One region of the Yokenella regensburgei genome, then DNA from elsewhere that is predicted to be linked to it. Evidence: predicted binding sites of a transcription regulator. Region 1 holds the regulator's gene; each other region holds the start of a gene.
The links. The regulator CRP, encoded in region 1, controls carbon source genes, mostly activating them, when cyclic AMP is high. The targets are predictions, from matches to a motif close to ATGTGANNNNNNTCACAT.

Region 1 (4,197 bases):
TTATGTCGCGCAAGCAGTTTAACGGCTGACCCTCCATCACCATTGACTCAGGGAGCTGTTCGCTATGTCGGCCAAACACCCGGTTATTGCAGTCACGGGCTCCAGCGGTGCCGGAACCACAACCACCAGCCTCGCATTTCGTAAGATTTTCTCCCAGCTCAAGCTCCGCGCCGCGGAGGTTGAGGGCGACAGCTTTCATCGCTACACGCGGCCGGAAATGGATATGGCTATCCGTAAGGCGCGCGACCTGGGAAAGCACATCAGCTATTTTGGCCCGGAAGCCAATGACTTTAGCCTGCTCGAACAAACCTTCCACGAGTACGGCCTGAGCGGTAAAGGCCAGTCGCGTAAATACCTGCATACCTATGATGAAGCGGTCCCCTGGGACCAGGTGCCAGGCACCTTCACGCCGTGGCAGCCGTTGCCCGAACCTACCGACGTCTTGTTCTATGAAGGCCTGCACGGCGGCGTAGTGACAAAGGATCAGGATGTCGCCCGTCATGTCGATCTGCTGGTCGGCGTGGTGCCCATCGTCAACCTTGAGTGGATCCAAAAGCTGGTGCGCGACACCGGCGAGCGCGGTCATTCGCGTGAGGCAGTGATGGATTCCGTGGTGCGCTCAATGGAGGACTACATCAACTTCATTACTCCGCAGTTTTCCCGCACCCACATTAACTTCCAGCGCGTCCCGACCGTCGATACCTCGAACCCGTTTGCCGCAAAAGGGATTCCTTCGCTTGATGAGAGCTTCGTGGTCATTCATTTCCGTAATCTGGCGGGAATCGACTACCCATGGCTGTTGGCTATGCTGCAGGGCTCGTTCATTTCACATATGAATACTCTGGTGGTACCGGGCGGGAAAATGGGGCTGGCGATGGAGCTGATCATGGCGCCGTTGGTACAGCGAATCATGGAAGGGAAAAAAATCGGATAAACCTCACCCCTCTTCCGCCGGGAAGGGGGTGAGTGACCACCCGTATTAACATCAGCCTTCAACAACCTCATAGGAATGCGTGATGTTGACGGCTTTTTCCAGCATCAATGCCACCGAGCAATACTTCTCAGCAGACAGATCCACCGCGCGAGAGACGGTTGCATCTTTCAGATCTTTACCGGTCACGATGAAGTGCAGATTGATGTGGGTGAACAGGCGCGGAGCCTCATCACGGCGCTCAGAAGTCAGCTTCACTTCACAATCCGTCACGGCCTGGCGGCCTTTTTGCAGAATAGAGACCACGTCGATGGCGCTGCATCCGCCCGCCGCCATCAGCACCATTTCCATCGGGCTTGGTGCTTTATCTCCAGAGTTGCCATCCATCAAAATCTGATGACCCGAAGCCGACTCACCAAGGAAGGTTAACCCTTCAACCCATTTCACACGCGCTTGCATATTTTTTAACTCCTGAGTTGCAATTTTCTTCACAGATTACGCGCACATAACATTTCTCGCAATGGAAGGCGACGTGCATCATGCTGAAGCGAGACACCAGGAGACATGCGGCGAAAGCTATGCTAAAACATTCGGGATGCAACAGTGTTACATTGATAAATGACATGTCTGCAGAGGACATCACATAAGGCTGCTGAATATACCGTCAGCCCACTTCCCAGGTAGCGGGAAGAATTCGATTGCAACCCAGGGGCAGAAAGACTAATGCCGCTGGAGACAGCTTATAACAGAGGATAATCGCGCATGGTGCTTGGCAAACCGCAAACAGACCCGACTCTCGAATGGTTCTTGTCTCATTGCCACATTCATAAGTACCCGTCGAAGAGCACGCTTATTCACCAGGGTGAAAAAGCAGAAACGTTGTATTACATCGTGAAAGGCTCCGTGGCTGTACTCATCAAGGATGAAGAAGGTAAAGAGATGATCCTCTCTTACCTCAACCAGGGCGATTTCATCGGTGAATTAGGCCTGTTTGAAGAAGGCCAGGAACGTAGCGCCTGGGTGCGTGCTAAAACGGCTTGTGAAGTCGCTGAAATTTCATACAAAAAATTCCGTCAGCTGATCCAGGTAAACCCGGACATCCTGATGCGTCTCTCTTCTCAGATGGCTCGCCGTCTGCAGGTAACGTCTGAGAAAGTGGGCAACCTCGCCTTCCTGGACGTAACGGGCCGCATCGCGCAGACGCTGCTGAACCTGGCGAAACAGCCGGACGCCATGACTCACCCGGACGGGATGCAGATCAAAATCACTCGTCAGGAAATCGGTCAGATCGTGGGCTGCTCCCGTGAAACCGTGGGTCGTATTCTGAAAATGCTGGAAGATCAGAATCTGATCTCCGCACACGGTAAAACCATCGTGGTTTACGGTACCCGCTAAATCATGCCAGACGGCGCGCAACCTACCTCGCGCGCCGTTTTTGTTTTATCACCCATGTGGCGCAGGCTTATCTATCACCCGGAAGTTAACTACGCACTGCGGCAAACGCTGGTGTTGTGTCTTCCTGTGGCTGTGGGTCTGATTCTCGGCCATCTCCAGCAGGGTCTGCTGTTCTCCCTCGTTCCTGCCTGCTGCAACATTGCCGGCCTCGACACGCCGCATAAACGCTTTTTTAAACGCCTGGTCGTCGGCGGCACGCTGTTTGCCGTTTGCAGCCTGATAGTCCAGCTCCTGCTGGCAAAAGACATCCCCCTGCCGCTCATCCTGACCGGCTTGACGATGATACTTGGCGTGACGGCTGAGATTAGCGCCCTGCACGCCCGCCTGCTGCCCGCGTCGCTGATTGCCTCCATCTTCACCCTAAGCCTGGCTGGAAATATGCCGGTCTGGCAGCCGCTGCTGCTGTATGCGCTGGGTACTCTGTGGTACGGGCTCTTTAACTGGTTCTGGTTCTGGATGTGGAAAGAGCAGCCGCTGCGTGAATCCCTGAGCCTGCTGTATCGCCAGCTTGCCGACTACTGTGAAGCGAAGTACAGCCTGCTTACCCAGCACACCGACCCGACCACCGCGCTGCCGCCGCTGCTCAACCGCCAGCAAAAAGCGGTCGATCTGATAAGCCAGTGTTACCAGCAATTGCACATGCTGGCAGCCAACAAAAATCGCGATTACAAACGGCTGCTGCGGGTATTCCAGATGGGGCTCGATTTACAAGAGCATATCTCCGTCAGCCTGCATCAGCCGGAAGAGGTGCAGAAACTGGTGGAGCGCAGCCACGCCGAAGCGGTTATCCGCTGGAATGCCCAGACCATTGCAGCGCGGCTGCGCGAGCTTGCTGACGATATTCTTTATCACCGCTACCCGCACCGCTTCACGATGGATAAGCAGCTTGGCGCGCTGGAGAAAATCGCACGCCAGCATCCGGACAATCCGGTAGGCCAGTTCTGCGCCTGGCATTTCAGCCGTATCGCGCGCGTTCTTCGCACCCAGCGCCCGCTCTACCCTCGTAATCTGATGGCTGACAAAGAGCGTCGCCTGCCGGTTATTCCGGCACTGAGAAGCTATCTGTCGCTGAAGTCGTCGGCGCTGCGCAGCGCCGCACGTATCAGCGTGATGCTGAGCATCGCGAGCCTGATGGGTGCCGCCCTGCACCTGCCAAAACCGTACTGGATCCTGATGACCATCCTGCTGGTCACCCAGAACGGTTATGGCGCGACGCGGGTGAGGATCGTCCACCGTGCAATCGGTACCCTCGCCGGACTGGTGATTGTGGGAAGTACCCTGCACTTCCACGTCCCGGAAGGCTATACGCTAAGTGCGATGCTCATCATCACGCTGGTCAGCTATCTGATTATTCGTAAGAACTACGGTTGGGCGACGGTGGGCTTTACGGTGACCGCGGTATACACCATCCAGCTTCTGACCCTGAACGGTGAGCAGTTTATTGTCGCTCGCTTCATCGATACCATCATTGGCTGTCTGATAGCCTTCGGCGGCATGGTGTGGCTGTGGCCACAGTGGCAGACCGGCCTGCTACGTAAAAACGCCCAGGATGCGCTGGAGGCCGATCAGGAAGCCATTCGCTTGATCCTGAGCGACGATCCGCAGGCACCGGCGCTCGCCTACCAGCGAATGCGGGTCAATCAGGCGCACAATGCGCTGTTCAACTCGCTCAATCAGGCCATGCACGAGCCCGGTTTTAACACTCAATATCTGGAAGATATGAAACTGTGGGTAACCCATAGCCAGTTTATCGTCGAGCACATCAATGCCATGACGACGCTTGCCCGCGAGCATAACTGCCTGACGCCAGA
Region 2 (4,197 bases), on a different contig from region 1:
ATGCTGTGCCAGGAAATGGCCCATATCCGTAAACATTTCATTGACGACATAATCCGTTACCTGCTCAATAAGCCCCTCTTTCTCCGCCAACGGGATAAACTCACTTGGGCTCATCACTGGCCCATTATATCCAGGCCAACGCAGCAGAGACTCCGCCCCAACGCATCTGTGGTTTTTAATATCAATAATGGGTTGATAATGCAGGCGTAACTGGCGTTTATTTAATGCGCGCTGCAGCTTCCGTCGCGGTGAATGATATTGCTGCCGACTGCGTGACCACACCAGTAAAATAAGCATGCTGCAAATCGCCCCCAGCGGAAGCGTTAGCGTTGCCTGATGATAAAGGTTTTGATAATAACGACCGGACTGGGTCGAAACGACAATGGCGATAGGGCGACGCTCGGACTGCACCACGGTATAAAAACGACCATCGCTCTGGAAAGAGATATTTTTATCAGAGATATGGGCTCTCAGTCTCGCCTGATCGGCCTTTGCGCTGACGGAGAAAAAAGCGTTAGTTTTGGTATCGAATACACCATAGGTTAACGATGCATCGTCAGAAATTACTTCACTGTAAGAGAGCGGATTAATCACCACGACATAATTATCCCGCTGCATGTAAGTCATCGCGTAGCCAGGAAAAAAAGGGGTGTCGCGATAATAATAAATAGAAACGTTGGGCTTACGCTTATAATTAGCCTCCGGCATGATATAGGGATGCTGAAGGTGCGTAGAGGTCGAACAGAAAAATCGGTTATCCTGGGCGTAGATGATATCTTCAACATAAAGCTGGCCACGGACGATGTTTAACAGGGCCTGCTGATGCCTGGGAGTGCACACTTCGCCGCGATATTTCTCCGCCGCATCACGTGCCTGATCCGCCTCCTGAATAACCACTTCGGTTTTATTGAGCGCCAGCAAACCGATAGAATGTAATTGTCCGGTGGTTTCTGAAGTGGCTCTCATTTGTGCAAACCAAAGCGCCAGCATCACGGGTAGCAGAACTACCATGATAACGCCAATGACGCTCAGTATCTTGTATTGCACATTCCGATTCATTTAGCCAAATATCCCTGTTTGCAGTGTGCCTGAGCATCTGACCTGTGGCTGTGATAACAGGTGATTAAGTTGCATGAATCATAAGACATTAGCAACCGACTTTTCGCGGCATAATCCTAATATTTAATGATGATGATATTATTTCACCATAAGCCAAACCTGAAGGGCAGGTTGCGTTTTTATTTAGTTATATAACAACAACAAATTTGCTGTAAAAACGCCAGTACATAATTCCTAAATGCAATCAGGTTAAGTCTGATTCTCTATTTCATCCGCCATCTGTTCAGTCCCCTCACGCCCTCCTGACGAAAAAAAAGCCGCATCATCTGGCGAATAAACCATCAATTGTGATACAGTTCACACATTAGAGTGTAACAAGAACACTGTTTCATTTCATTGAGGAAGGGCTCATGATCTCCATCACCACCGGCGTCACGCTTCTTCGTTGGCCGCTGGTCAGCGCGTTGCTGATGTTTTTTGCCAGTACGCTGAACATTCGACTGCGTAAATCTGACTACGTCGGGCTCGCGGTGATTTGTAGCGTGCTGGGCATCGCCTCAGCCTGTTGGTTCGCGACGGGGCTGCTCGGGATCACCCTTGTCGATTTAACGCTGGTCTGGAAAAACATTCAGGACGTGATGGTCGAAGTAATGAACCAGACACCGCCAGAATGGCCAATGATGCCGGTTTAAGGAAGCCTGCCGTTTCACTACGCGAGACCGCCTGAATTTGACTAAAATGAAGTGATGCACCATTCGGAGCATCACTCCATGAACACTATCTTCTTACCCCGCTATCTTTTGGCCTGTTTTGCCAGTCTGCTGTTCATCAGCACCGTTTATGCCGCGCCGGCACAGGAAAAAACGGCCGACCCGCAGGACGAGAGCCCAACGCTTGCCATGAACGTAGACGACATGCTGCAACCCTGGAAAGGGGACCTGCCCGGCATGCTCGACAGACGCGTGATCCGCGTTCTGACGACCTACAGCAAGACCTTCTTTTTTATCGATAAAGGAACCCAGCGCGGTGCCACTCACGATATTTTCATGGAGTTTGAGCGCAATCTGAACGCCAGCCTTGCGAAGGAAAAAAAGCTTAAACAGCGCCATTTGAAAGTGCGCATTATTTTCGTTCCCGTTGCCCGCGATCAGCTATTTACCGCTCTGAATGAAGGAAAAGGTGATATTGCCGCCGCCAACCTGACCATCACCCCATCGCGTCTCACTCAGGTGACCTTCACCACGCCGCTGTACCCGAACGTCAAAGAATTACTGATCTCCGGCCCGGCTTCACCCAAAGTAGAAAATCTGGATGCGCTCTCCGGTAAAACCGTCTTCGTCCGCCGTTCATCGAGCTATTACGAAAGCCTGGTCGCGCTGAATGCACGTTTTGCCAAAGCCTCTCTCCCCCCCGTGAAGATCGAACTGGCCCCCGAAGCTCTGGAGGATGAAGATCTGATCGAGATGCTGAGTGCTGGGCTCATTCCGCTGATCATCGTCGATCAGCACAAAGCGGTTTTCTGGAAACAGGTGTTCCCAAAAATTCAAATACACGACAACATCGTGCTGCGTGATGATGCCGAGATTGCCTGGGCTGTGCGAAAAGATGATCCGCAGCTGCTCGCTCTCCTCAATCAGTTCGTTAAAGCGAACGGACAGGGCAGCAAACTGGGTAACACCATACTGCTGCGCTATTTAAAAAACGCGAAATACGTGAAAAACGCGGCAGCCGAAAGCGAACGGCGCAAAATGCTGGCCATGATTGATATCTTCCGCAAGTATGGCGATCGCTACAGCGTTGACTGGCTGTTGATGGCCGCCCAGGGGTACCAGGAATCGCGTCTTAACCAGTCGGTCCGCAGCCACGTTGGTGCTATTGGTGTAATGCAGGTCATGCCAAAAACGGGTAAAGAGCTGAAAGTAGGAGATATTCGCAATCTGGATCCGAACATTCATGCCGGGGTGAAATACATGCGCTGGATGATCGATCATTACTACGGCGACGAGCCAATGACGCCTATCGACAAAGCGCTGTTTTCGTTCGCTTCCTACAATGCCGGCCCAGCGCGTATTGCTCGCCTACGGGTAGAGACCAAAAAACGCGGGTTTAACCCTAACGTCTGGTTTGGCAACGTGGAATACCTTGCCGCTGAAAAAATCGGTGCCGAGACGGTAACTTACGTCAGCAATATCTATAAATACTATATCGCCTACAAGCTCATCATGGAGGAACGGGAGAAAAAGCTGAAGGCAACGCAGGCTGCCTCCACGAGCGAGACCCAGGCTTCTACCAGCGAAAAAAAAGCCCCGTAATACGGGGCTTTCTCGTTTAACGCTGAGCTGAATGCGCTCAGGGTTAAGATCAGAACGGGATGTCGTCGTCGAAGTCCATCGGCGGTTCGTTAGATGGCGCCGGTGCAGACTGCTGCTGCGGGCGAGACTGCGCGCCGCCGCTGAACTGATTGCCACCCTGCGGCTGCTGAGGCTGACCCCAACCACCCTGCTGCTGACCGCCACCTGCTGGTGCACCACCCTGCTGACGGCCACCGAGCATCTGCATGGTACCGCCAACGTTAACCACGATTTCGGTGGTGTATTTTTCCTGACCGGACTGATCGGTCCATTTGCGGGTACGCAGCTGGCCTTCGATATACACCTGGGAGCCTTTACGCAGGTATTCACCTGCCACTTCCGCCAGCTTGCCGAACAGCACTACACGGTGCCATTCGGTCTGCTCTTTCATTTCACCGGTCGCTTTATCACGCCAGGATTCGGAAGTAGCCAGCGTAATGTTGGCAACTGCGCCACCATTCGGCATGTAGCGTACTTCCGGGTCCTGGCCCAGATTACCGACGAGAATCACCTTGTTTACGCCTCTGCTGGCCATGATCGAGTCTCCTGATACGTTTCTTAATAGTGTAAACGCGCGATTGTACCATCACAAAGAGGCATTTTGATAGCTGCGAGGATGATTCCAGAAAACTCGCGCGCATAATCATTTTTGCACAGAATCGCGGAATTTGCATTCCAATACTGTATATTCATTCAGGTGAATTTGTGTCATAATTAGCCGTTTCTGACCGCCTGTTGTCCAGTAAAGCAAACAAGGCTCGCCGTGTATCTACCGGGAAAGGTGAAT
Region 3 (4,197 bases), on a different contig from region 1:
TACAGTTCCATATCGCCAACGTCACGACGCTCGCGACGCGGACGGTCTTCACCACCACGCTCCGGACGATCGCCACGCGGACCACGATCGTTACGATCGCCACGACGTTCGAAACGATCGTCACGGTCACGGAACTCACGCTTCGGACGCATCGGTGCATCCGGCGGCAGGATCAGCGGACGTTCGCCCTGTGCCATCTTCAGCAGAGCGGCAGCCAGCGTTTCCACATCCATCTCTTCGCCTTCAGCGGTCGGCTGAATTTTCGCGAGCAGTGCACGGTACTGGTCAAGATCGCTGCTTTCCAGCTGCTGCTGTACTTTCGCGGCGAATTTCTCCAGACGGCGTTTGCCCAGCAGTTCTGCGTTCGGCAGTTCTACTTCCGGAATGGTCAGCTTCATCAGACGTTCGATGTTACGCAGCAGACGACGCTCGCGGTTCTCAACAAACAGCAGCGCACGGCCAGCACGACCCGCACGGCCGGTACGACCGATACGGTGAACGTAAGATTCGGTATCCATCGGGATATCGTAGTTAACGACCAGGCTGATACGCTCAACGTCCAGGCCACGTGCCGCAACGTCGGTTGCGATCAGGATGTCCAGACGACCGTCTTTCAGACGATCCAGGGTCTGCTCACGCAGGGACTGGTTCATGTCACCGTTCAGTGCAGCGCTGTTGTAACCGCTACGCTCCAGGGCTTCAGCCACTTCCAGGGTCGCGTTTTTGGTACGAACGAAGATAATCGCCGCATCAAAATCTTCTGCTTCCAGGAAACGAACCAGCGCTTCGTTTTTACGCATGCCGTACACAGTCCAGTAGCTCTGGCTGATGTCCGGGCGAGTGGTTACGCTTGACTGAATGCGCACTTCCTGCGGCTCTTTCATGAAGCGGCGGGTAATGCGACGGATAGCTTCCGGCATAGTTGCAGAGAACAGTGCGGTCTGATGACCGTCCGGGATCTCCGCCATAATGGTTTCTACGTCTTCGATGAAGCCCATGCGCAGCATTTCGTCAGCTTCATCCAGCACCAGACCGCTCAGTTTGGAGAGATCCAGGGTGCCACGTTTCAGGTGATCCAGCAGACGACCCGGCGTACCGACGACGATCTGCGGCCCCTGGCGCAGTGCGCGCAGCTGCACGTCATAACGCTGGCCGCCGTACAGGGCAACCACGTTTACGCCGCGCATATGTTTAGAGAAGTCCGTCATTGCTTCAGCAACCTGAACCGCCAGTTCGCGGGTCGGTGCCAGCACCAAAATTTGTGGTGCTTTCAGTTCCGGATCAAGATTGTTAAGCAGCGGAAGAGAGAACGCTGCAGTTTTTCCGCTCCCGGTCTGGGCCATACCCAGAACGTCGCGGCCGCCCAGCAGATGCGGGATACACTCTGCCTGGATCGGGGATGGTTTTTCGTAACCCAGATCGTTGAGTGCTTCAAGGATAGTTGGTTTCAGACCCAGATCTGCAAAAGTGGTTTCGAATTCAGCCATGTAGTACGTGTGCCTCAATATGAATGGCGGCCAGTCTACATAACTCATCGTGAAAAATTACGGCAATTTTCATTGAAAAGTGTGAACCGGCTCAAATTAGTTGAATTAACGAACAATAAAGCCCTCACCCGTTAAGGTGATGGCAATCAAAAAGATTTCGGGCTGATTTGTTCGTCAGCTATTGCTGGTCCGATTCTGCCAGGTCATCTTGCTCCTGGCCCAAGAGCGACAATTCCAACAATGCGTATCGGTGCTCAACAAAGTTATGAACGTTGTTAGCAACCGCCAGTTTGAACAGTGCCGTAGCGCTGTCCTTATCCCCCAGACTTAGGTAGTACTTACCTAAATAGAAGTTGGTTTCACTGAGATGCTCAGCGAGCGAGGTGTTATCCGTTGCGTCCGCCTTCAGTTTTTCCATCAGCGTTGCTTCGCTAATGTCACCGAGGTAGAACTCGACAATGTTCCATCCCCATTGTTCTTTATCCGACTTCTCGAAGCGCTGTTTCAGTGCTTCACGTGCCTGCTTCTCATCGAGCTTCCGCTCAACGATGTAAAGCCACAGGCTTCGGAAAGGATCATTGGGATCGTCTTGATAAAACGCCAGCAGATCATCTTGCGCTAACTTAGTGCGACCGCCGTAATACAGTGCGATGCCGCGATTTAAGTACGCGTAATTGTAAGTTGGATCAAGCTCAAGTACAGAATCAAACGCTTCATAAGCAGCATCAAAATTGCCTGCCTGCGTTAAATAAATGCCTAAGTAATTGAATACTTCAGGCATATCCGGTCGAATGGCCAGCGCTTGTGAAAAATCATTACGCGCTAGTGCCCTCAGACCGAGACTATCATACAACACTCCGCGCTCATATAAAAGCTGTGCGCGTTCGTCATCGGTTAAAGCCCGACTGGCAAGAATTTGTTCCATGCGTGCCAGAATCACTTCTTGCTGTAAAGTCGGTTGCAGTGGCACTGCGAGGACTTCACTCTTCCGCCAGGAGGAATTACTGCATCCTGCCAGCGTGAGTGCTGTCGCAACGAAACACCAGCGCAAAAAAGGCTTCATTTCCCACTCCCGAAGACAACAATTGGATGAACGTCCTGTTCCCCGGTTGCTAACAAGGCATCCTGCCGGGTCAATACGCCCTCTGCCGAAGCAGAGGGCAAATGGCAACCTTACTCGCCCTGTTCCGCGGCCGGAGCTTCCGGCGCGGCAGCAGGCTGAGACTGCTCGGTTGCTTCTTTGATGCTCAGACGTACGCGGCCCTGGCGATCGACTTCCAGAACTTTAACCGGTACTTCCTGGCCCATCTGCAGGTAATCGGTCACTTTCTCTACGCGCTTATCAGCGATCTGAGAGATGTGAACCAGACCTTCTTTACCGCCACCGATGGCAACGAACGCGCCAAAGTCAACGATACGGGTCACTTTACCATTATAGATACGACCTACTTCGATCTCTGCAGTAATTTCTTCGATACGACGAATCGCGTGCTGCGCTTTGTCGCCATCGGTTGCTGCGATCTTCACGGTACCGTCATCTTCGATTTCGATGGTGGTGCCGGTTTCTTCGGTCAGGGCACGGATAACAGAACCGCCTTTACCGATAACGTCTTTGATCTTGTCCGGATTGATCTTGATGGTGTGAATACGCGGAGCGAATTCAGAGATATCACCGCGCGGTGCGTTGATAGCCTGTTCCATCACGCCCAGGATGTGCAGACGTGCACCTTTAGCCTGGTTCAGAGCAACCTGCATGATCTCTTTGGTGATACCTTCAATTTTGATATCCATCTGCAGCGCAGAGATACCTTCGCGGGAACCCGCTACTTTGAAGTCCATATCGCCCAGGTGATCTTCGTCGCCCAGGATGTCAGACAGAACAACAAAGTTGTCGCCTTCTTTCACCAGACCCATCGCGATACCCGCAACGGCGGCTTTCACCGGAACGCCCGCGTCCATCAGTGCCAGAGAAGCACCACACACGGAAGCCATGGAAGAAGAACCGTTAGATTCGGTGATTTCGGAAACCACACGAACGGTGTACGGGAATTCATCCGCAGTCGGCATCACTGCCAGCACACCACGTTTCGCCAGACGACCGTGACCAATTTCACGACGCTTCGGCGAACCAACCATACCGGTCTCACCAACGGAGTACGGAGGGAAGTTGTAGTGGAACAGGAAGCTGTCAGTACGCTCGCCCATGATTTCGTCGATGATCTGTGCATCGCGGGCAGTACCCAGCGTTGCGGTGACCAGCGCCTGAGTTTCACCACGGGTGAACAGTGCGGAACCGTGAGTACGCGGCAGCACGCCAGTACGGACGTCCAGACCACGGATCATGTCTTTTTCACGACCATCGATACGCGGTTCGCCGGCCAGAACGCGGCTACGAACGACGTTTTTCTCGATAGCGTGCAGAATTTCGCCGAGCTCGTTAGCGTCCAGCGCTTCGTCTTCAGCAACCAGGGTCGCGATAACTTCAGATTTGATAGCATCAACCTGAGCGTAACGTTCCTGTTTGTCGGTGATGCGGTAAGCATCGCTCAGACGGGATTCAGCCAGGGCTGCAACGCGCGCGTTCAGTGCAGCGTCAACCACTTCCGGCTGCCAGTCCCAACGCGGTTTACCGGCTTCTTTCACCAGATCGTTGATGTTCTGGATAACAATCTGCTGCTGCTCGTGGCCAAAGACCACCGCGCCCAGCATC
Region 4 (4,197 bases), on a different contig from region 1:
GCTCCGGCGCGCCGGGCGGTGTGTTCACACCGACGCTGTTCGTTGGCCTTGCCGTCGGGATGTTGTTTGCAAATCTGTGTGGCTTGTTGATGCCGGAAAATACGCAGATGGTCGTGTTGATGGGGCTTACCGGAATGGCGACGCTGCTGGCAGCAACCACGCATGCGCCGATTATGTCGACGCTGATGATCTGTGAAATGACCGGGCAGTATACGTTACTGCCCGGATTATTAATGGCGTGCGTGGTGGCGTCGGTACTCTCGCGAACCCTACGCAAAGACTCTATCTACCGCCAGCACACTGCCGAGGATAGATAAATCAACGTAATGTGCCAGATCACGCTGTTCAGCGCGCGGCAGGTACGGCAGTTCGCCAATCAGCGGGGCCGGCAGTTTCTTGCTCAGCACCTCGATGATTTCGGCGTAATGCGCCAGACCCGGGTTGATGCGATTAGCGACCCAGCCGATGAGTGGCAGACCATCGCTGGCAATGGCCTGAGCCGTCAGCAGCGCATGATTGATACACCCTTCCTGAATGCCCACCACCATCACAACAGGCAGCTGCTCCTGCACCACCCATTCAGAAAGCGGACGCAGATCGTTCATCAGGCTGCGCCAGCCGCCGGTACCCTCAACCACAACATGTTCAACCTGGCCACTCAGCTGCGAAAGGCCGTTCGACAGCAGCGAATAGTTAACAGGGCAACTGTGCGCCACGCTGCTCTCATCTTCGCTGAGCGCCAGCGGGTTTACGGCCTCGTAGGGTAATTCCGGCGTTGAGACGCTCTGGAGCACCAGCGTGTCCCGATTGCGTAGACCATCAGGCGTCTCTTTACAGCCCTTGGCAACCGGCTTGTATCCTGCCACGCTTTTACCGCTGGCCGCCAACGCCTGCAGTAGCGCGCGGGAAACCACCGTTTTCCCGACAGAAGTATCAGTACCCGTTACAAAGAAACGCTTAAGCATTACTTACTCCACAGCTATGCTGGTGAAATTGAAGACACCCATTCCCGTCAACCCATTCATTAATTGGGCTTTCACGTGAGTCGTCTATAACCAAAGGAAATAATTAAGAAGAGTGAAAGTCTACGCGATGGGCGTTATGCACAGCTTGAGATAGCGCAATTTTTTTGTCGACAATCAGAATTTGTTAACCCTGTAACAGTCGTATCAACAAAGATCCATTATACAGCGCATCTTTTACCAGCGCGGCGCCCGCCATGGTTCCCCGATTGGAGAACTGGGTGCTTTCAACCGAAATATGACGGCTGTATGCAGGCAAAGACTGGCGGTGAATGCAGTCGCTAATGGCCGGGAACAGGATGTCGGCGGCCTGATTGAACGGCGAGCCAATCAGTATTTTTTGCGGGTTGAATAAATTGACCATAATCGCGAGGATGCGGCCCACGTTGGTGCCGATACCGCTGATAATATCTTTCGCCAGCAGATCCCCCTGCAGCGCCGCCTGACAGAGCGACTCCACGCTTAACGGTTTCTGGTGCAACAACGAGCTCATCGATTGCCCCATTCTTACCTGCGCCAGCTCAAGCACGCTTTCAACGCTGGCAATGGTCTCAAGGCATCCATGATTACCGCAGTAGCAACGCTTACCGTAAGGATCGACCTGAGTGTGGCCAATCTCCACCAGGCTGCTGCTGCCCGCATGCAGCAGACGACCGTCAGTAATAACCCCTGCGCCAACGTTATGGTCAATAACCACCTGAATCACGTCGCGCGCCCCGCGGGAAGCGCCAAACAGCGATTCCGCCATGGTCCAGGCGCTGATGTCATGCTGAATGTATACCGGTACGCCGGTGTGGGACTCCAGCGCTTCGCCAAGCGGCATTTCTTTAACGTCGTCATAGAACGGCATGCGATGAATGATGCCGTGCTCGGTATCAATAATCCCCGGCAGGGTGATGGCAATGGCGGTCAGACGTTCCAGCTGCTTCTGGTGGCGGATAAAAAACTGGTCAATATGCGTGATGATGCGGTTGAGGAAAGGCTGGGTATCCTGCTCGGGCAACGGGAGTTGTTCTTCAACGACCACTTTGCTGCTGAGATCGCGCAACGCGAGATGGATCTCCCCCCGGTTGATGCGCAACGAAAGATAATGCCAGGCTTCGGTTTCCACCATCAGCCCTACCGCCGGGCGGCCACGGCTGCCGGGCTCCTGGATTTCCGTCTCCTGCACCAGGTGCGCTTCCAGCATCTCGCGAACAATTTTGGTGATACTGGCGGGTGCCAGTTGCGCAAATCGGGAGAGGTCAATGCGTGATATCGGCCCGAGCTGATCGATCAGGCGGTATACCGCCCCGGCGTTAGTCTGCTTTATCTGATCAATATGCCCTGGCTGACTGTCGGCTACCACCACTGAACTCCCTTTATTTTCGCGCTTCGAAATAAACTTATGTCTATGGTGAAACACTTCAATACCACCCGTCAAATATTTACTTAGCCTTGTGATTTACCGCACATTTTTACCCCTTTTGTTGGCGTTTTTTAGTGCGTTGCGGCGGTAATTAACTGTTCCCGGAAACGCAAGGCAGACTGACTCGGCTCATGGTGCTTCGACCATACCAGCCACATTTCTGATAACGCCTGCTTTTCTTTTATGGGTAGCCAGCACATTTCCTGCAGCTGAACTCGCTTAAATGACGCCGGCAGAATCGATACGCCAAGGCCAGCCGCCACCAGGCCGATAATGGTCATCGCTTCCCCCACCTCCTGAGTGATAGTTGGCGTCAGATTGAATTCACGCATCAGTCCGAGAATATCGTCGTACAGCCCGGTGCCGACATGTGGATCAAAAAAGACGAACGGCTCCTGGGCCAGAGCGTGCAAACTCACGCTCTCCTGCTGCGCCAGCGGATGGCTGCGCGGCACCATTGCCATCAGCGGTTCACGGCGAATAACCTGCCAGGTCAGGTTGTCCGGGAGCTGGGTATTACGCATTAAGCCTAAGTCGAGAGTACCTTCGCTGAGCGGCGTGATTTGCTCGCGAGTGTTCATTTCACGGGTCTGTAGATGGACATCCGGGTACTGGTGACGAAACCGCGATAACGTGGAGGAAACGGCCTCGATAAACGGTGCTGATGAGGTAAACCCGATACGCAGCTCACCCGTTTCGCCATGATGAAGCCGGGACGCACGGGCGGAAGCCTCTTCCACCATACCGAGAATTTGTCGACTGTCGGCCAGAAACTGCCTCCCGGCCGCCGTAAGGCTAACGCTGCGGTTGGTGCGCGCCAGCAGGCGGGCATCAATTTGCTGCTCGAGGATCTGAATTTGCTGGCTCAGCGGGGGTTGAGAGATGTTGAGCCTGGCAGCGGCGCGGCCAAAGTGAAGTTCCTCAGCAACGGCAATGAAATAGCGTAGATGACGCAGCTCGATATTCATATTTAAAACGTATCATTTGAGATTATTAATATATTAGACAGAATATTTACAATTTCATACTCTTTGAGTGTGACCTGAGTCGCATTATCTACACCCTATTAGCAAGGATCTCTCGTGAGCCGTACAACGACCGTTGACACCGCCCCGACTGGCGTCGTCATCGAAAAACCTGCACTTCAGTCGAATGAATTTATCCGTCGCGGCACCCCCGCGTTTATCCGCGTGACGCTCGCGTTGTTTTCTGCAGGCCTTGCCACCTTTGCCCTGCTGTATTGCGTGCAGCCCATCCTGCCCGTGCTGTCGCAGGAATTCGGTGTTTCACCGGCAGGCAGCAGTATTTCTCTGTCGATTTCTACCGGGATGCTGGCCGTTGGTCTGCTGTTTACCGGCCCGCTTTCTGACGCGATTGGCCGCAAGCAGGTGATGGTCACCGCCCTGCTGCTGGCCTCCTGCTGCACCCTGCTCTCGACAATGATGACCAGCTGGCAAGGGATCCTCATTATGCGTGGCCTGATCGGCCTGTCGCTGAGCGGCGTTGCGGCGGTCGGCATGACCTATCTGAGTGAAGAAATTCACCCGAGCTTTGTGGCATTCTCGATGGGGCTGTACATCAGCGGCAACTCGATAGGTGGGATGAGCGGACGTCTGCTTACCGGGGTGTTTACCGATTTCCTTGGCTGGCGCATTGCCATCGCGGTTATCGGTTGTTTTGCCCTGGCGGCCGCGCTGATGTTCTGGAAGATCCTACCGGATTCGCGCCACTTCCGTCCGACGTCCCTGCGCCCCAAAACCCTTTTCA

Region 2: a site for CRP is predicted at 1,405-1,422, ahead of C7387_RS15300 (YjcB family protein). Genes of this name have one in related genera too.
Region 3: a site for CRP is predicted at 1,567-1,584, ahead of yrbN (protein YrbN). Genes of this name have one in related genera too.
Region 4: a site for CRP is predicted at 2,460-2,477, ahead of mlc (sugar metabolism global transcriptional regulator Mlc). Genes of this name have one in related genera too.

What each region holds. Positions count from the first base shown of each region.
Region 1 covers NZ_RBIZ01000006.1:13,432-17,628, forward strand. Annotated here, with positions in the region: gene C7387_RS18155 (YheU family protein) at 1-29, shown strand, start outside; gene C7387_RS18160 (phosphoribulokinase) at 65-934, shown strand; gene C7387_RS18165 (OsmC family protein) at 986-1,390, opposite strand; gene crp (cAMP-activated global transcriptional regulator CRP) at 1,694-2,326, shown strand; gene C7387_RS18175 (YccS/YhfK family putative transporter) at 2,381-4,197, shown strand, end outside.
Region 2 covers NZ_RBIZ01000005.1:53,462-57,658, reverse strand. Annotated here, with positions in the region: gene C7387_RS15305 (EAL domain-containing protein) at 1-1,059, opposite strand, end outside; gene C7387_RS15300 (YjcB family protein) at 1,470-1,751, shown strand; gene C7387_RS15295 (MltF family protein) at 1,830-3,371, shown strand; gene ssb1 (single-stranded DNA-binding protein SSB1) at 3,421-3,945, opposite strand; gene uvrA (excinuclease ABC subunit UvrA) at 4,196-4,197, shown strand, end outside.
Region 3 covers NZ_RBIZ01000004.1:628,908-633,104, forward strand. Annotated here, with positions in the region: gene C7387_RS14435 (DEAD/DEAH family ATP-dependent RNA helicase) at 1-1,487, opposite strand, end outside; gene yrbN (protein YrbN) at 1,480-1,560, opposite strand; gene nlpI (lipoprotein NlpI) at 1,666-2,550, opposite strand; gene pnp (polyribonucleotide nucleotidyltransferase) at 2,661-4,197, opposite strand, start outside.
Region 4 covers NZ_RBIZ01000003.1:1,228,137-1,232,333, forward strand. Annotated here, with positions in the region: gene clcB (voltage-gated ClC-type chloride channel ClcB) at 1-317, shown strand, start outside; gene bioD (dethiobiotin synthase) at 270-965, opposite strand; gene mlc (sugar metabolism global transcriptional regulator Mlc) at 1,150-2,370, opposite strand; gene C7387_RS06165 (LysR family transcriptional regulator) at 2,502-3,398, opposite strand; gene C7387_RS06170 (MFS transporter) at 3,513-4,197, shown strand, end outside.